One region of the Acidovorax sp. NCPPB 3576 genome, then DNA from elsewhere that is predicted to be linked to it. Evidence: predicted binding sites of a transcription regulator. Region 1 holds the regulator's gene; the other holds the start of a gene.
What was found. The regulator LexA, encoded in region 1, represses DNA repair genes until DNA is damaged. The targets are predictions, from matches to a motif close to ACTGTATNNNNATACAGT.
Positions count from the first base shown of each region.

Region 2: the regulator LexA is predicted to act here: its motif matches at 1,093-1,110, upstream of M5C98_RS06665 (DNA topoisomerase IV subunit B).

Region 1 covers NZ_CP097267.1:2,724,070-2,731,562, reverse strand. The annotation lists gene hrpA (ATP-dependent RNA helicase HrpA) at 1-2,380, shown strand, start outside; gene M5C98_RS24710 (hypothetical protein) at 2,449-3,039, opposite strand; gene lexA (transcriptional repressor LexA) at 3,178-3,852, opposite strand; gene M5C98_RS12530 (asparaginase) at 3,937-4,902, shown strand; gene adk (adenylate kinase) at 4,992-5,648, opposite strand; gene kdsB (3-deoxy-manno-octulosonate cytidylyltransferase) at 5,789-6,586, opposite strand; gene M5C98_RS12515 (Trm112 family protein) at 6,583-6,765, opposite strand; gene lpxK (tetraacyldisaccharide 4'-kinase) at 6,785-7,493, opposite strand, start outside.
Region 2 covers NZ_CP097267.1:1,418,171-1,425,663, forward strand. The annotation lists gene M5C98_RS06660 (MFS transporter) at 1-1,007, opposite strand, end outside; gene M5C98_RS06665 (DNA topoisomerase IV subunit B) at 1,144-3,126, shown strand; gene M5C98_RS06670 (lytic transglycosylase domain-containing protein) at 3,196-3,978, shown strand; gene parC (DNA topoisomerase IV subunit A) at 3,994-6,345, shown strand; gene M5C98_RS06680 (methyl-accepting chemotaxis protein) at 6,481-7,493, shown strand, end outside.

The DNA of each region.
Region 1 (7,493 bases):
AGCGGCCGCGCCCAGCCACAAGCTCAGCAACCGCCAGTACGAATCGCTGCTGCGCCAGAACTTCATCAGCGTGCGCCGTCTGCGCGAGTGGCGCGACATCCACACGCAACTGCTGACCGTGGTGACCGAACACCGCTGGCGCATCAACGACCGCCCTGCCAGCTACGAGCAGATCCACCTGTCCATGCTGGCCGGGCTGCTGGGCAACATCGGCGTCAAGAGCGACGAGGAAGACTGGTATCTGGGCGCACGCGGCATCAAGTTCTACAAGCACCCGGGCGCGCACTTGGCCAAGAAGCCCGGCCGCTGGATCGTCGCGGCCGAGTTGGTGGAGACCACGCGGCTGTTCGGCCGGGGCATCGCGGCCATCGAGCCGCAGTGGATCGAGCAACTGGGCGGGCACCTGCTCAAGAAGCAGCTGCTCGACCCGCATTGGGAAAAGAAGGCGGCCGAGGTCAACGCGCTCGAGCGCGCCACGCTCTACGGCATCGTCATCTACAACAACCGGCGGGTGAACTTCGGCAAGGTGGACCCGTACGCGGCGCGGGACATCTTCATCCGCGAGGCGCTGATCGGCGGGCAGTGGGAAACCCGGCTGCCCTTCCTGGCCGCCAACCACAAGCTCATCGCCAAGGTCGAAGAGCTCGAACACAAGTCGCGCCGCCAGGACGTGCTGGTGGACGACGAGCTGATCTACGCCTTCTACGACCAGCAGTTGCCGGCCGACGTGTGCAGCGGACACAGCTTCGAGGCATGGTATCGCGAGGCAAGCGCGTCGAATCCCGACCTGCTCAAGCTGACGCGCGAAGAACTCATGCGCCACGAGGCGGCGGGCATCACGGGCAGTGCCTTTCCGCGCACGGTGCGGCTGGGCGGCGTGGATTGCGCGGCGAGCTACCTGCACGAACCCGGTGACGCACGCGATGGCATCACCGTCACCGTGCCGCTGTTCGTGCTCAACCAGGTGAGCGACGAGCGCTGCGAGTGGCTGGTGCCCGGCATGCTGCAGCCCAAGATCCAGGCCCTGCTCAAGAGCCTGCCGCAGCGCCCCCGCAGCCGGTTCGTGCCGCTGCCTGACAGCGCGGCGCGGCTGGCCGGGCTGCTCGGCACGCCCGAACGCTTCGGCCACGGCAGCCTGGTCGAGGTGCTGCTCAAGCAGGTGCGCGATGAGACCTCGCTCGACGTCAAGCGGGCCGATTTCAAGCTCGACATGCTGAGCCCGCACCTGTTCATGAACTTCCGCGTGGTGGACGAACACGGGCGCCAGCTCGGCCATGGGCGCAACCTGGGCGCCCTCAAGGCCGAATGGGGAGCCAAGGCACGTGGCGCCTTCCAGGCCCTGGCAGGACTCAAGCTGGGTGGCGATGGCAAAGGATTAGAAGAAAAACAGGCTCCAGCGCATATAGTACTAGGGCAGGGTGCTATCAAAAATGAAGCATTTCCATCGCCATCGGGACGCCATGGTTCTGCAACGGGGCCGGCATCGGCCGCATCCGCGCCCTCGGCCGCTTCGGCCGGGCAGGCACCAGCGGGCCAGCGCCACACCGCCTGGACCTTTGGCGAGCTGCCCGAGCTCATGGAGATCCGCAAAAGTGGTCAGACGCTGATCGGCTTTCCCGCGCTCATCGACGGTGGCGATGCCGTCACCATCGAGGTCTTCGATGAGCCCGAGCTGGCTGCCGCCAAGCACCGTGCGGGCCTGCGCCGCCTGTTCGCGCTGCAGATCAAGGACGCGCTCAAATACCTGGAAAAGAACATTCCCGATCTGCAGAAGATGGCCGTGGCCTACATGCCGCTGGGCACGCAGGAAGAGCTGCGCAGCCAGATCATCGACGTGGCGCTGGACCGGGCTTTCCTGCTGGAGCCGCTGCCCACTGACGAGGCTGCGTTCAAGCGCCGGGTGGACGAGGGGCGCGGCCGGCTTACCCTGATCGCCAACGAGGTCGCAAGGCTGGCGGGCACCATCTTGCTGGAGTACGCCGCCGCAGCCCGCAAGATCAAGGACACGAAGAACGCACCCGAAGCCGTGCAGGACGCACAGCAGCAACTGCAGCGCCTCATGCCCAAACAGTTCCTGGCCGCGGCACCGTGGACGCAGCTGGCGCACTTTGCCCGCTACCTCAAGGCGATCACGCTGCGCCTGGACAAATACCGCGCCGACCCTGCGCGCGACGCTACCAAGCTGGCCGAACTGCGCCCGCAGGAGCAGCGCTACTGGCGCCTGGTGGCCGAACGCAAGGGCGCGGTCGATGCGCGCATGCAGGAACTGCGCTGGCTGCTGGAAGAGCTGCGGGTCAGCTTTTTTGCCCAGGAGTTGCGGACTCCGCAGCCGGTGAGCGTCAAGCGGCTAGACAAGCTCTGGGGGCAACTGAACAGCTAAAGCATGGCGAGGCAAGCTTGGGCTGAGGGAGGGCGGGGCCACGGTTGGCAGCAGGGCGGTCCTGTTCTTCAATGCGGCGTCTGCATGGCCGCCTCGGCACGCACCAGGCGGTCCAGCTCGGCACAAACATCCGCCATCCGACCGGAGATCATCACGCGCGCCGCCGCGCCGGGGCCGCGGCGATCCAGCACCCGCAATGGGCGTCCATCGGGCCGTGGACGGCTGAGGCCTGCGAATGCCGCGCCGTCATTGGCACTGGTGCTGGACCATTCGCGAATGGGTGCCTGACTTGGCAGGTCGCGCCGCTCCAATCGCTCCTTCCGGTGACGAACCACCGCGAGGCGCCGGGGCGCCTGGGCGAGCGCAGTCGCACCCGGCATGTGATCCGCCCAACCCTCCGAAGCGGCGCACGGCAGCGTGTCCGACCCGTTCCGCAAAGCCGAAGGCGGTTGGAGCGTGCCACTGGAATCCGGGCCGATGGCCACAGTGCTGGCGGCGGCCACAGCGGCCTTCACCTCCACGACACGGCTTGGCCGGCTTGATGCGGCCCTCTGTTGTTGGCCTGGGCTGAGAGGGCGACAGGCGGGCGCTCGCAACCACCGCGCCAGTGCATTCAGCGGTTGAGAAAAGGAAGAAAAGGCGAGCAGGGCAAATCCCATGTGAAAACTCCAGCGAGGTGCAAGGGGGTTGAACACAGGCAGGATTGCCAAAGAAAACACACTGCCGCAGGGTTGGCTGGCCAGGACTGCATGCCCCTGACCGCCAGACGCCCGCCACCTGCGGCGGTGTGCGACGGGCTACATCAGCATGGTGTTGCGGATGAGGCCCACGGCCAGACCTTCGATCTCGAAAGGCTCGCCTGGGTGCACCGTGATGACCGGGTAGTCGGGGTTTTCCGGCAGCAACTCAATGGCGGTGGCCGTGCGGCGAAGGCGTTTGACGGTGACGTCGTCGCCCAGCCGGGCCACGATGATCTGGCCGTTGCGCGCTTCGCGGGTCGATTGCACGGCCAGCAGATCGCCGTCCATGATGCCCGCATCGCGCATGGACATGCCACGCACCTTGAGCAGGTAATCCGGCTTGTGTTGGAACAGGCTGTCCTCCACGCTGTAGGTTTGATCAACATGTTCCTGCGCGAGAATGGGCGACCCTGCGGCCACCCGCCCCACCAGCGGAAGCGACAGTTGCGACAGGCCGGGGATGGGGAGGTTGAACTGGGTGCCGCGGGCGGCATTGATGGAACGCACGGCATCGCCGCGAAGCCGGATGCCCCGCGAAGTGCCGCTGACCAGTTCGATCACGCCCTTGCGGGCCAGCGCTTGCAGGTGTTCCTCAGCCGCATTGGCGGACTTGAAGCCGAATTCGGCGGCGATTTCCGCCCGGGTGGGAGGCGCTCCAGTGCGGGAGATGGCGGTCTGGATCAGATCGAGGATCTGCTGCTGGCGGGCGGTGAGCTTGGGACTGTCGAACATGTGTGACTCCGGTGCTGAACGGAAAGGCAGAGAGAGGCCTGTTTATTAATCCAGTCACTGTATTTTTAACCAGTTTTTGGGAGCGTGCAAGTGGGCACAGGAAAAATCGTGGTGCTTGGCACCGGCGGAACGATCGCAGGCACCGCAACGGAGGCGGGGGACAACATCGGCTACACCGCAGGCCAGGTGGGAATCGGCCAACTGTTGGAGGCGATTCCCGGGTTGGAGCAGGCAGCCGGCGGCCGGATCGAAGCCGAGCAGATCGCGCAGATCGACAGCAAGGACATGGAATTTGCCGTATGGCGGCAACTGTCCCATCGGTGCGCGCAACTTTTGGCCGACCCTGACGTGCGGGGCGTGGTCGTTACGCACGGCACGGATACGCTGGAGGAGACGGCTTGGTTCCTGGATTCGGTCCTGGCTGCCGACCGTCCGGTGGTGCTGGCCTGCGCCATGCGGCCGGCCTCCGCCATGGTGCCTGACGGGCCGCAGAATCTGCTCGACGCGGTTGTCCTGGCCGCGACGCCCGGGGCACGGGGCGTGATGACCGTCGTGGCAGGCACGATCCACACGGCGCGGCATGTTCAGAAAGTGCATCCTTACAAGGTGGATGCCTTCAGTTCAGGAGAAGCAGGCCCGCTGGGCTGGGTGGAGGAGGGGACTGTCCGCCTGGCCAGTGGCTGGCCGGCCCCGTCGGTGCCAAAGCCAGGCGCCCTTCGGCACGTCGCCGACACCTTCGTCTGGCCCCGGGTCGAGGTGCTCACGAGCCATGTCGGCGCGGATGGCCGCATCGTCGATTTGATGGTGCGGGAAGGCGTGGATGGCATCGTGGTGGCGGCGACGGGCAATGGCACGCTGCACCATGCCCTCGGAAGTGCGCTGGAGCGCGCCCATGCGAGCGGAGTGGAAGTGCGCGTGGCCACCCGTTGCGCGCTGGGACGGGTGCTGCCAAAACCGGGAGACACGTTGCCTCACTCGGAGGGCCTGAGCCCGGTGAAGGCCCGAATCACTCTGCTGCTCGAACTGCTGGCGCGCGCTCGCCAGCGATGAAAAGACAACGCCCCGCTGACGGGCGGGGCGTTTCGGGCACGGCGGCGGCGGTGCCGTGCGGGTCGTCAGGCGGAAATCCGCTGGCCCGATCAGCTGGCCAAAGCGGCCAGCGCGCGCTGGGTGATTTCCTCCACGCTGCCGGTGCCGCTGATGGCGCGGTACTTGGGAGCTCCCGCAGGATCGGCCTTCGCCCAGCTGGAGTAGTAATCCACCAGAGGACGGGTCTGTGCGCTGTACACATCGAGGCGCTTCTTGACGGTGGCCTCTTTGTCGTCTTCGCGCTGAATGAGGTCTTCGCCGGTCATGTCGTCCTTGCCTTCCACCTTGGGAGGATTGAACTTGACGTGGTAGGTGCGGCCGCTGGCGGGGTGGGAACGGCGGCCGCTCATGCGTTCGATGATGGCATCGAAGGGTACGTCGATCTCCAGCACATAGTCGAGCTTGACGCCTGCCGCTTTCATCGCATCGGCCTGCGGAATCGTGCGGGGGAAGCCATCGAACAGGAAGCCGGATGCGCAATCGGGCTGGGCGATGCGCTCTTTCACGAGATGGATGATGAGGTCATCGCTGACCAGCGCGCCCGCATCCATGACGGCCTTGGCCTGCTGACCCAGCGGCGTGCCCGCCTTGACGGCCGCACGCAGCATGTCACCGGTGGAGATTTGCGGAATACCGTATTTCTGGCAGATGAATGCGGCCTGCGTGCCCTTTCCGGCGCCGGGTGCGCCCAAAAGAATCAGTCTCATGGATATCCTCTAAGTGTTGAATTCGGCTGGCGCCACTGGCCACGGGCTTGCCTCCGGCCCGGGATGCGGCACTCTGATCGCGGGCAAGGATAGCACGCGTGTCCGCGCGCTTTCCTGACACGGTGGGGACTCTGAAATCCCTACGAAAACAGTGTGCGAACGCGTTCCAGATCCATCGGTGTATCTACGCCGGGGCCGGGTGCGGAGGCCGTGACGTGGACCGCAATGCGGTGGCCATGCCACAGGGCTCGCAGTTGCTCCAGCGCCTCGACGGCTTCCGTCGGTGCGGGGGCTAGGGCCGGAAATTGGCGAAGGAACGAGGCGCGGTAGCTGTAGATGCCGATATGGCGCAGCGGCGAGTAGCCTGTTGGCACGCCCGGCGAGGCGCCATCGGTGCCGTTCGCCCACCAGGCAGTGCCGGCATGGTCGCGTGCATGCGGGATGGGTGCCCGGCTGAAGTAATGCGCCAGTCCGCGGGCATCGAGCACGACCTTCACGACATTGGGGTTGGCATAGTCGGCCAAAGCCTCGATGGCGTGGGCCGCGGTTCCCATGCTGGCCTCCGTGCGGGCCGGCAGCAGCTCGGCGACGGCTTTAATCAGCGCAGGGTCGATCAGCGGTTCGTCGCCTTGCACGTTCACCACGATGTCATCGCCTGCCAAACCGAGCTGCTCGCAGGCTTCCGCCAGGCGGTCGCTACCGCTGGGATGGTCGGATCGCGTGAGCAAGGCGTCGATGCCATGGGCCTGGCATGCCGCGAGGATGCGGGCGTCGTCCGCGGCCACCACCACGCGGTGGGCCCGGCTTTGCGCCGCGCGCTGCGCCACGCGCACCACCATGGGCAGCCCGGCGATGTCGGCCAGCGGCTTGTCGGGCAGCCGCGTGGAGGCCAGCCGCGCAGGGATCAGGACAGTGAATGGCGTGGCGGGGGAGGTCACGCCTCCAGCTCCTCGTCCGTCAGGGTACGCGCTTCATTTTCGAGCAGGACAGGAATGCCGTCGCGCACCGGGTAGGCCAGCCGGGCGCTGCGCGACACAAGCTCCTGCCGTTCCCTGTTGAAGGTAAGCGAGCCCTTGGTGACGGGGCAGACCAGCAGTTCGAGCAGTTTGGGGTCCATGGCGGTTATGGCTTCAATGTCAGTCGGAGGGCGATGATAGCGAGCGATGCGTGGCAGACCGCAGCCGGTCGTCCAGCAGGGAGAAAAAAGCACTGTCGATTTCCAGCTGCAAAGGCACTGCCAGCGCTTGCGGGTGGGACTGCCACAGTTTGGTGGCGTCTTTTTCGGTGCAAATGAGTGGCATGCCGTGGATTTCATTGCGCTGCCAGCTATCAAAATCATAGTGATCCGGAAAGGCGCTGGTGTGCTGCAGCGTGAGCCCTTTCGCGCGCAGCATCGCGAAAAATTCCTGCGGCCTGGCGATGGCGGCCACGGCGTGCAAGGGGTGGTGGCGCAATTGCGCAAGGGGCATGGTGCTGCCGTCCGCGCGAATGGCATCAGCAGCGAGGGAGCGAGTCAGCGCAAATGCGTGTGCCGTGCCTCCAGGCACCTGGCCGGCGTAAAGCGCGCAATCGACCGGACGCGGCCAAGGTTCCCGCAGCGGACCGGCAGGCAATAGAAATCCGTTGCCCACGCCATCGTCGTTGAATACGCAGACCTCGATGTCGCGGGCCAGGGCCAGATGTTGCAGCCCGTCGTCGCAGACGATCACATCGGTGCGGGAATGCCGCGCAAGCAATGCGCGCGCCGCCTGCGTTCTTTGCCGCGCCACGAACACGGGGACGCCGGTGCTGCGCGCGATCAACGCCGGTTCGTCGCCCACTTCGGCCGCGCTGCTGTCCGCATGC
Region 2 (7,493 bases), 1.3 Mb from region 1:
ACGCCGAAGATCTGCGCCACCGTGGCGTTGGTGGGCGGGATGGTGGACAGCCACAGCACGCCCATCACCGCCGAGAACACGTACACCGACAGGGGCGACAGCGGCACCAGCAGGAACACGCTGATCGCCACGGCCCGCGCGAAGTAGATGAAGGCGAGGATGTAGCGCTTGGGGTTGCGCTGGCCCAGCGTGCCGGCGATGTAGGTGCCGAACACGTTGAACAGCCCGATCAGCGCCAGCGCGTAGCTGGCCACCTGCGGCGACATGCCGTGGTCCTTGAGGTAGCTGGGCATGTGCACGCCGATGAACACCACCTGGAAGCCGCACACGAAATAGCCCGCCGTCAGCATCAGGAAGCTCGGGTAGCGCAGCGCCTCGCCCATCGCCTGGCCCACCGTCTGCGATCGCTGGGCGGCGGCGCGGCCCTGAAAGCCGGGCTCGCGCAGGCCGAAGGCCAGCGGCACGATCAGCAGCACCATCGCGGACAGCACCAGCAGCGCCTCCTGCCAGCCCAGGCGCACTATGAGCTGGCCTTCCACCGGCACCATCAGGAACTGCCCGAACGAGCCGGCCGCCGCCGCCACGCCCATGGCCCAGGAGCGCCTCTCCGGCGCGATCTGCCGGCCCAGCACGCCGTAGATGATGGCGTAGGTGGTGCCCGCCTGCGCCGCGCCGATCAGCACGCCGGCCGTCAAGGCGAAGAGCGCCGGCGTGGGCGACAGGGCCATGCCGACCAGTCCCAGTCCGTACAGCACCGCCCCGCCGATCAGCACCCGGAACGCGCCGAACCGGTCGGCCGCCATGCCCGCGAAGATGCCGAAGCAGCCCCAGGCGAGGTTCTGCACCGCGATGGCCAGCGCGAACGACTGGCGGGTCCAGCCCATGTCCTGGGTGATGGGCTGCAGCCACAGCCCGAAGCCGTGGCGGATGCCCATGGACAGCGTGACGATGGCGGCGCCGCACACCAGCACCTGGACCATGGACAGTTTTTTGGGGTCTTGAGGCATCCGGCAAATGTATCCAAGGCGGACCATTCGCGCGTGCGCCTTGGCGACCGATTCCGTGGCGGACATCCGCTGCGACCAGAAAGGGGCTGGGTTTATATCCAGCCCATCCGGCCCTGCGGCACTACAATCCGCCCCCATGGCAGCCAAACCCTCCTCCACCCCGCCAAGCGAATACTCCGAAGGCTCGATCCGCGTCCTCAAGGGACTGGAACCCGTCAAGCAGCGCCCGGGCATGTACACCCGCACCGACAACCCGCTGCACATCATCCAGGAAGTGCTGGACAACGCGGCCGACGAGGCGCTGGCCGGCCATGGCAAGAAGATCAAGGTCACGCTGCATGCCGACGGCTCGGTCAGCGTGGAAGACGACGGCCGCGGCATCCCGTTCGGCCTGCACCCCGAAGAAAAGGCCCCGGTGATCGAACTCGTGTTCACCCGGCTGCACGCGGGCGGCAAGTTCGACAAGGGCTCGGGCGGCGCCTACAGCTTCTCGGGCGGCCTGCACGGCGTAGGCGTTTCGGTGACCAATGCGCTGGCCCTGCGGCTGGAGGCCAGCACCCACCGCGAGGGCAAGGTGGCCCGCCTGGTGTTCGAAGGCGGCGACGTGACCGAGCCGCTGGTGGCCCGCCCGCTCGCGGCCGGCGAGCGCAAGCAGGGCACCACGGTGCGTGTGTGGCCCGACGGCAAATACTTCGAGGCGATCGCGCTGCCCATGGGCGAGCTCACGCACCTGCTGCGCAGCAAGGCGGTGCTGATGCCCGGCGTGTCGGTCTCCCTCGTGAACGAGAAGACGCGCGAGACGCAGACCTGGCAGTACAAGGGCGGCCTGCGCGACTACCTCGGCCAGACCTTGAACGCCGACCCGGTGATCCCGCTGTTCGAGGGCGAGGGCTTTGCCGACCGCCACCACGAGAGCTTTGCCGAAGGCGAGGGCGCCGCCTGGTGCGTGGCCTTCACCGAGGACGGCCATCCGGTGCGCGAGAGCTACGTCAACCTGATTCCCACCAGCGCCGGCGGCACGCACGAAAGCGGCCTGCGCGACGGCCTGTTCAATGCCGTCAAGAGCTTCATCGAGCTGCATTCGCTGCTGCCCAAGGGCGTCAAGCTGCTGCCCGAGGACGTCTTCGCCCGCGCCAGCTACGTGCTGTCGGCCAAGGTGCTGGACCCGCAGTTCCAGGGCCAGATCAAGGAGCGGCTGAACTCCCGCGATGCGGTGCGCCTGGTGAGCGGCTTCGTGCGCCCGGCGCTGGAGCTGTGGCTGAACCAGCACGTCGATTACGGCAAGAAGCTGGCCGAGCTGGCCATCAAGGCGGCGCAGACGCGCCAGAAGGCCGGCCAGAAGGTCGAAAAGCGCAAGGGCTCCGGCGTGGCCGTGCTGCCCGGCAAGCTCACCGATTGCGAGAGCCGCGACCTGGCCCACAACGAGGTCTTCCTGGTCGAGGGCGATTCGGCCGGCGGCAGCGCCAAGATGGGCCGCGACAAGGAAAGCCAGGCCATCCTGCCGCTGCGCGGCAAGGTGCTCAACACCTGGGAGGTGGACCGCGACCGGCTCTTCGGCAACACCGAGATCCACGACATTTCCGTGGCCATCGGCGTGGACCCGCATGGCCCCAATGATTCGCCCGATCTCTCGGGCCTGCGCTACGGCAAGGTCTGCATCCTGTCCGATGCCGACGTGGACGGCTCGCACATCCAGGTGCTGCTGCTCACCCTGTTCTTCCGCCATTTTCCGAAGCTCATCGAGACGGGCCACATCTACGTGGCGCGCCCGCCGCTGTTCCGCGTGGACGTGCCGGCGCGCGGCAAGAAGCCGGCTTCCAAGATGTATGCGCTGGACGAGGGCGAACTGGTGGCCATCCTCGACAAATGCGCCAAGGACGGCGTGGCACGCGAGAAGTGCCAGATCAGCCGCTTCAAGGGCCTGGGCGAGATGAACGCCGAGCAGCTGTGGGAAACCACGCTCAACCCCGACACCCGCCGCCTGCTGCCCGTGCAGTTGGGCGATATGGACTTCGCCGCCACCGAAGGCCTCATCACCAAGCTGATGGGCAAGGGCGAGGCCGCCGCGCGCCGCGAACTGATGGAACTGCACGGCGACGCCGTGGAAGTGGACATTTGAGCCATGGCCTGGCGTGATCGGTTCGGGGGTTTGGGCCTTTTTGGCCTCTGGCGCATGATTTGCGCCGGCATGCTGCTATTGTTTTTGCAGCAAACGGCGCGCGCCGACCTGTGGGCCTATGTGGACGAGCGCGGCGTGACCCACTTCGCGGCCGAGCCGGTGGACGCGCGCTACGGGCTGTTCTTTCGCGGCAATGATTTCGACTCCACCCGCGACGGCCCGGCCGCGGCATCCGCGGGCGCCAGCGCGGCCACGCCGTCCGGCGCCCGGCTGCTGGCGTTCTTCGACATCTCCCCCGACTACAAGCGCGTCAAGCACCACCTGCGCGCATCGGCCAGCCAGAACGGCGTGGACTACGAACTGCTGCAGGCGCTGATCGCCACCGAGTCGGGCTTCGACGCGCGCGCCGTGTCGCCCAAGGGCGCGGTGGGGCTCATGCAGCTCATGCCGGCCACGGCGTCCCGCTTCGGCGTGGCGGGCGAGGCGCGCCGGTCGGTGGAGCAAAAGCTCACCGAGCCGGCCATCAACGTGTCTGCCGGCGCGCGCTACCTGCGGCACCTGCTCGACCTCTTCGATGGCCGCACCGACCTGGCGCTGGCCGCCTACAACGCGGGCGAGGGCGCCGTGCAGCGCGCCGGCAACCGCATTCCGGCCTACCGCGAAACGCAGAACTACGTGAAAAGCGTGCTGGGCCTGTATGCCCAGCTCAAGCCACCCGCCCCGCTGCTGGCCCACCGGGCCGCGCCGGGCCGCGTGCGCATGGAACTGGGCAGCGGCCCGGACGAAACCTCTCCCTCCAGCGCTGCGGCCGGCCTGCCGGCCCGCAACGTCGGCGCCCCGCGCGCCCCTTGACCTTCGATTTCCCGAATGAGCGACCAAACCCCTCTCGATCTTGCCCCGCCCGAATCGGACGACAACCTGAGCCTGGCCGGCTACGCCCAGCGCGCCTACCTGGAATACGCCCTGTCCGTGGTCAAGGGCCGCGCGCTGCCCGACGTGTGCGACGGCCTCAAGCCGGTGCAGCGCCGCATCCTCTATTCCATGGACCGCATGGGCCTGGGGTATTCGGGCCCGACCCGCAACGTGGCCGCCAAGCCGGTCAAGAGCGCCCGCGTGGTGGGCGACGTGCTGGGCCGCTTTCATCCGCACGGCGACCAGTCGGCCTACGACGCGCTGGTGCGCCTGGCGCAGGATTTCAACCAGCGCTACCCGCTGATCGACGGCCAGGGCAACTTCGGCAGCCGCGACGGCGATGGCGCCGCGGCCATGCGCTACACCGAGGCGCGGCTGTCGCGCATCACCAGCCTGCTGCTGGACGAGATCGACGAGGGCACGGTCGATTTCATGCCCAACTACGACGGCAGCACGCAGGAGCCGCGCCAGCTGCCCGCGCGCCTGCCGTTCGCGCTGCTCAACGGCGCCAGCGGCATCGCGGTGGGCCTGGCGACCGAGATCCCGAGCCACAACCTGCGCGAGATCGCCGATGCCTGCGTGGCGCTCATCAAGGCGCCGCAGCTGTCCGAGGCGGAGCTGATGGCCATCGTGCCCGGGCCGGACTATCCCGGCGGCGGCCAGATCATCAGCACCGCGGGCGACATCGCCGATGCGTACCGCACGGGGCGCGGCAGCTTGAAGGTGCGTGCGCGCTGGAAGATCGAAGACCTCGCGCGCGGCCAGTGGCAACTCATCGTGACCGAGCTGCCGCCCGGCGTCAGCACGCAGAAAGTGCTGGAGGAGATCGAAGAGATCACCAACCCCAAAGTCAAGGCCGGCAAGAAGGCCCTGTCGCAGGACCAGGTGCAGCTCAAAGGCAGCGTGCTGGGCGTGCTCGATGCCGTGCGCGACGAGTCGAGCAAGGACGCTCCGGTGCGCCTGGTGTTCGAGCCCAAGACCGGCAAGGTGCCGCAGCAGGAGCTGATCACCACCTTGCTGGCGCACACCAGCCTGGAGACGTCCTCTCCCATCAACCTGACCATGGTGGGCGGCGACGGCAAGCCCATGCAGAAGTCGCTGCGCAAGATGCTGGAGGAGTGGATCGCCTTCCGCCAGGGCACCATCGTGCGGCGTTCGCAGCACCGCCTGAACAAGGTGCTGGATCGCATCCATATTCTCGAGGGGCGGCAGATCGTGCTGCTCAACATCGACGAGGTGATCGCCATCATCCGCGCGAGCGACGAGCCCAAGGCCGCGCTGATCGCGCGCTTCGCGCTGTCGGACCGGCAGGCCGAGGACATCCTGGAAATCCGCCTGCGCCAACTGGCACGGCTGGAGGCGATCAAGATCGAGCAGGAACTGAAAGAGCTGCGCGTGGACCAGGGCAAGCTGGAGGACATCCTGGGCAATCCGGGCTCGCTGCGCCGGCTCATGATCAAGGAGATCGAGGCCGACGCCAAGACCTTCGCCGATGCGCGCCGCACCCTCATCCAGGCCGAGAAGAAGGCCATCGCGGAGGTGCGCGTGGTGGACGAGCCCGTGACCGTGATCGTCTCGCAAAAGGGCTGGGTGCGCGCGCGCGGCGGCCATGGGCACGAGCCGGGCAGCTTCGCCTTCAAGGCGGGCGACGGCCTGTATGCCACGTTCGAATGCCGCACGGTCGATACGCTGCTGGCCTTCGGCAGCAACGGCCGGGTGTATTCGGTGGCGGTGTCGCTGCTGCCGGGCGCGCGCGGGGATGGACAGCCGGTCACCACGCTCATCGAACTGGAGTCGGGCACCCAGCTGCTGCACTACTTCGCCGGGCCGGCGGCGGCCACGCTGCTGCTGGCGGGATCGGGGGGCTATGGCTTCCTGGCCTCGGTCGAGAACATGACGGCGCGCCAGCGGGGCGGCAAGGCCTTCATTTCGCTGGGCGAGGGCGAGACCGTGTGCCGCCCCTCCCACGCCTGGGGCACCAGCGGCGCGCAATTGCTGGCGCCGGCCACGCACGTGGCCTGCGCGTCGGCGGGCGGGCGCATCCTGACCTTCGAGATCGGCGAACTCAAGACCATGGCCAATGGCGGACGCGGCCTGATGCTGATCGACCTGGAGCCGAAAGACACCCTGGCGGGCGCGGTGGCGTACACGCGCAGCATCCGCCTGGAAGGCCTGGGGCGCGGCGGCAAGGAGCGCGAGGAGACGCTGGAGATCCGGTCGCTGAACAACGCCCGGTCGCCGCGCGGGCGCAAGGGCAAGGCCGCCGATCTGGGCTTCAAGCCGTCGGCGGTGTTCCGGCTCGAATAGCCCTTTGCGGCTGGCAACCGGTGCGCACCTGCCGGTTTGTGCAGCGCACAAGGGTTTTCGCCCTGCACAAGGCTGCCCGACCGTGGGCACCATGGAGATCTCTTTATTGGTTGCTGGGGCGAACGGAGATCGGCCATGAAAAATCTGCGCATTTCCCACAAGCTCTGGGGGGCCGTCGTCGCGATCGTGATCGCGCTGGCCGCCGTGGTCGGTATCTCGGCCTACCGCTCGGCCGCCACGCAGGCCCGCTCCGCGCAGGTCACGGCCGACATGTCCACGCGGGTGGAGGCGGCGCTGCGCTGGGCCGGGCTCACCGAGACCAATGCCGCGCGCACGCAGGCCATCATCGTGGGCAGCGATCCGGCCGTGGAGGCGGAGTTCAAGGACCTGATCGCCGCCACCTCCGCGCAGATCACCGAGGTGCAGAAATCGCTGGAGGCCTTGCCGCTGTCGGACACCGATAGGGCGCAGATGGCCGCCATCGCCACCGCCCGCAAGACGATGACCGACCTGCGCGCGCGGGCGCGGCAATTGAAGGCCGATGGCCAGCAGGCCGAAGCCACGGCGCTCGTCAAGCAAAGCTACAACCCGGCGGTGGCGGCGTACCTGAAGACGCTGCGGGACTTCGTCCAGCTGCAGCAAAGCAATGCCCAGGCCGGGCAGCAGGCCGTGGCGGCCGAGCGGCTGGTGACCGTGCGCGTGGGCGCGCTGGCCGTGGCGCTGCTGGTGGCGGCCATGGTGGCGGGCGCTTATTTTCTGATCCGCAGCATCCAGCAGCCGCTGGCCGAAGCCAACGCCCTGGCCGCGCGCATCGCGGGCGGCGACCTGAGCGCCACGCACACGTCGGTGCGCGGCGATGAGTTCGGCGAGCTGCTGCGCTCGCTGCAGACCATGGGCGATGCGCTGGGCCGCATGGTGCAGCAGGTACGACGCAGCACCGACAGCATCGCCATCGCCAGCGCGGAGATCGCCGCGGGCAACCAGGACCTGTCGGCCCGAACCGAGCAGACGTCCAGCAACCTGCAGCAGACCGCCGCGACCATGGGGCAGTTCTCCAGCACCCTGCAGCAAAGCGCCGGCAGTGCGCGCGAGGCGAGCGGCCTGGCCGAAGGTGCTTCGGGCGTGGCGCGGCGCGGCGGCGAGGTGGT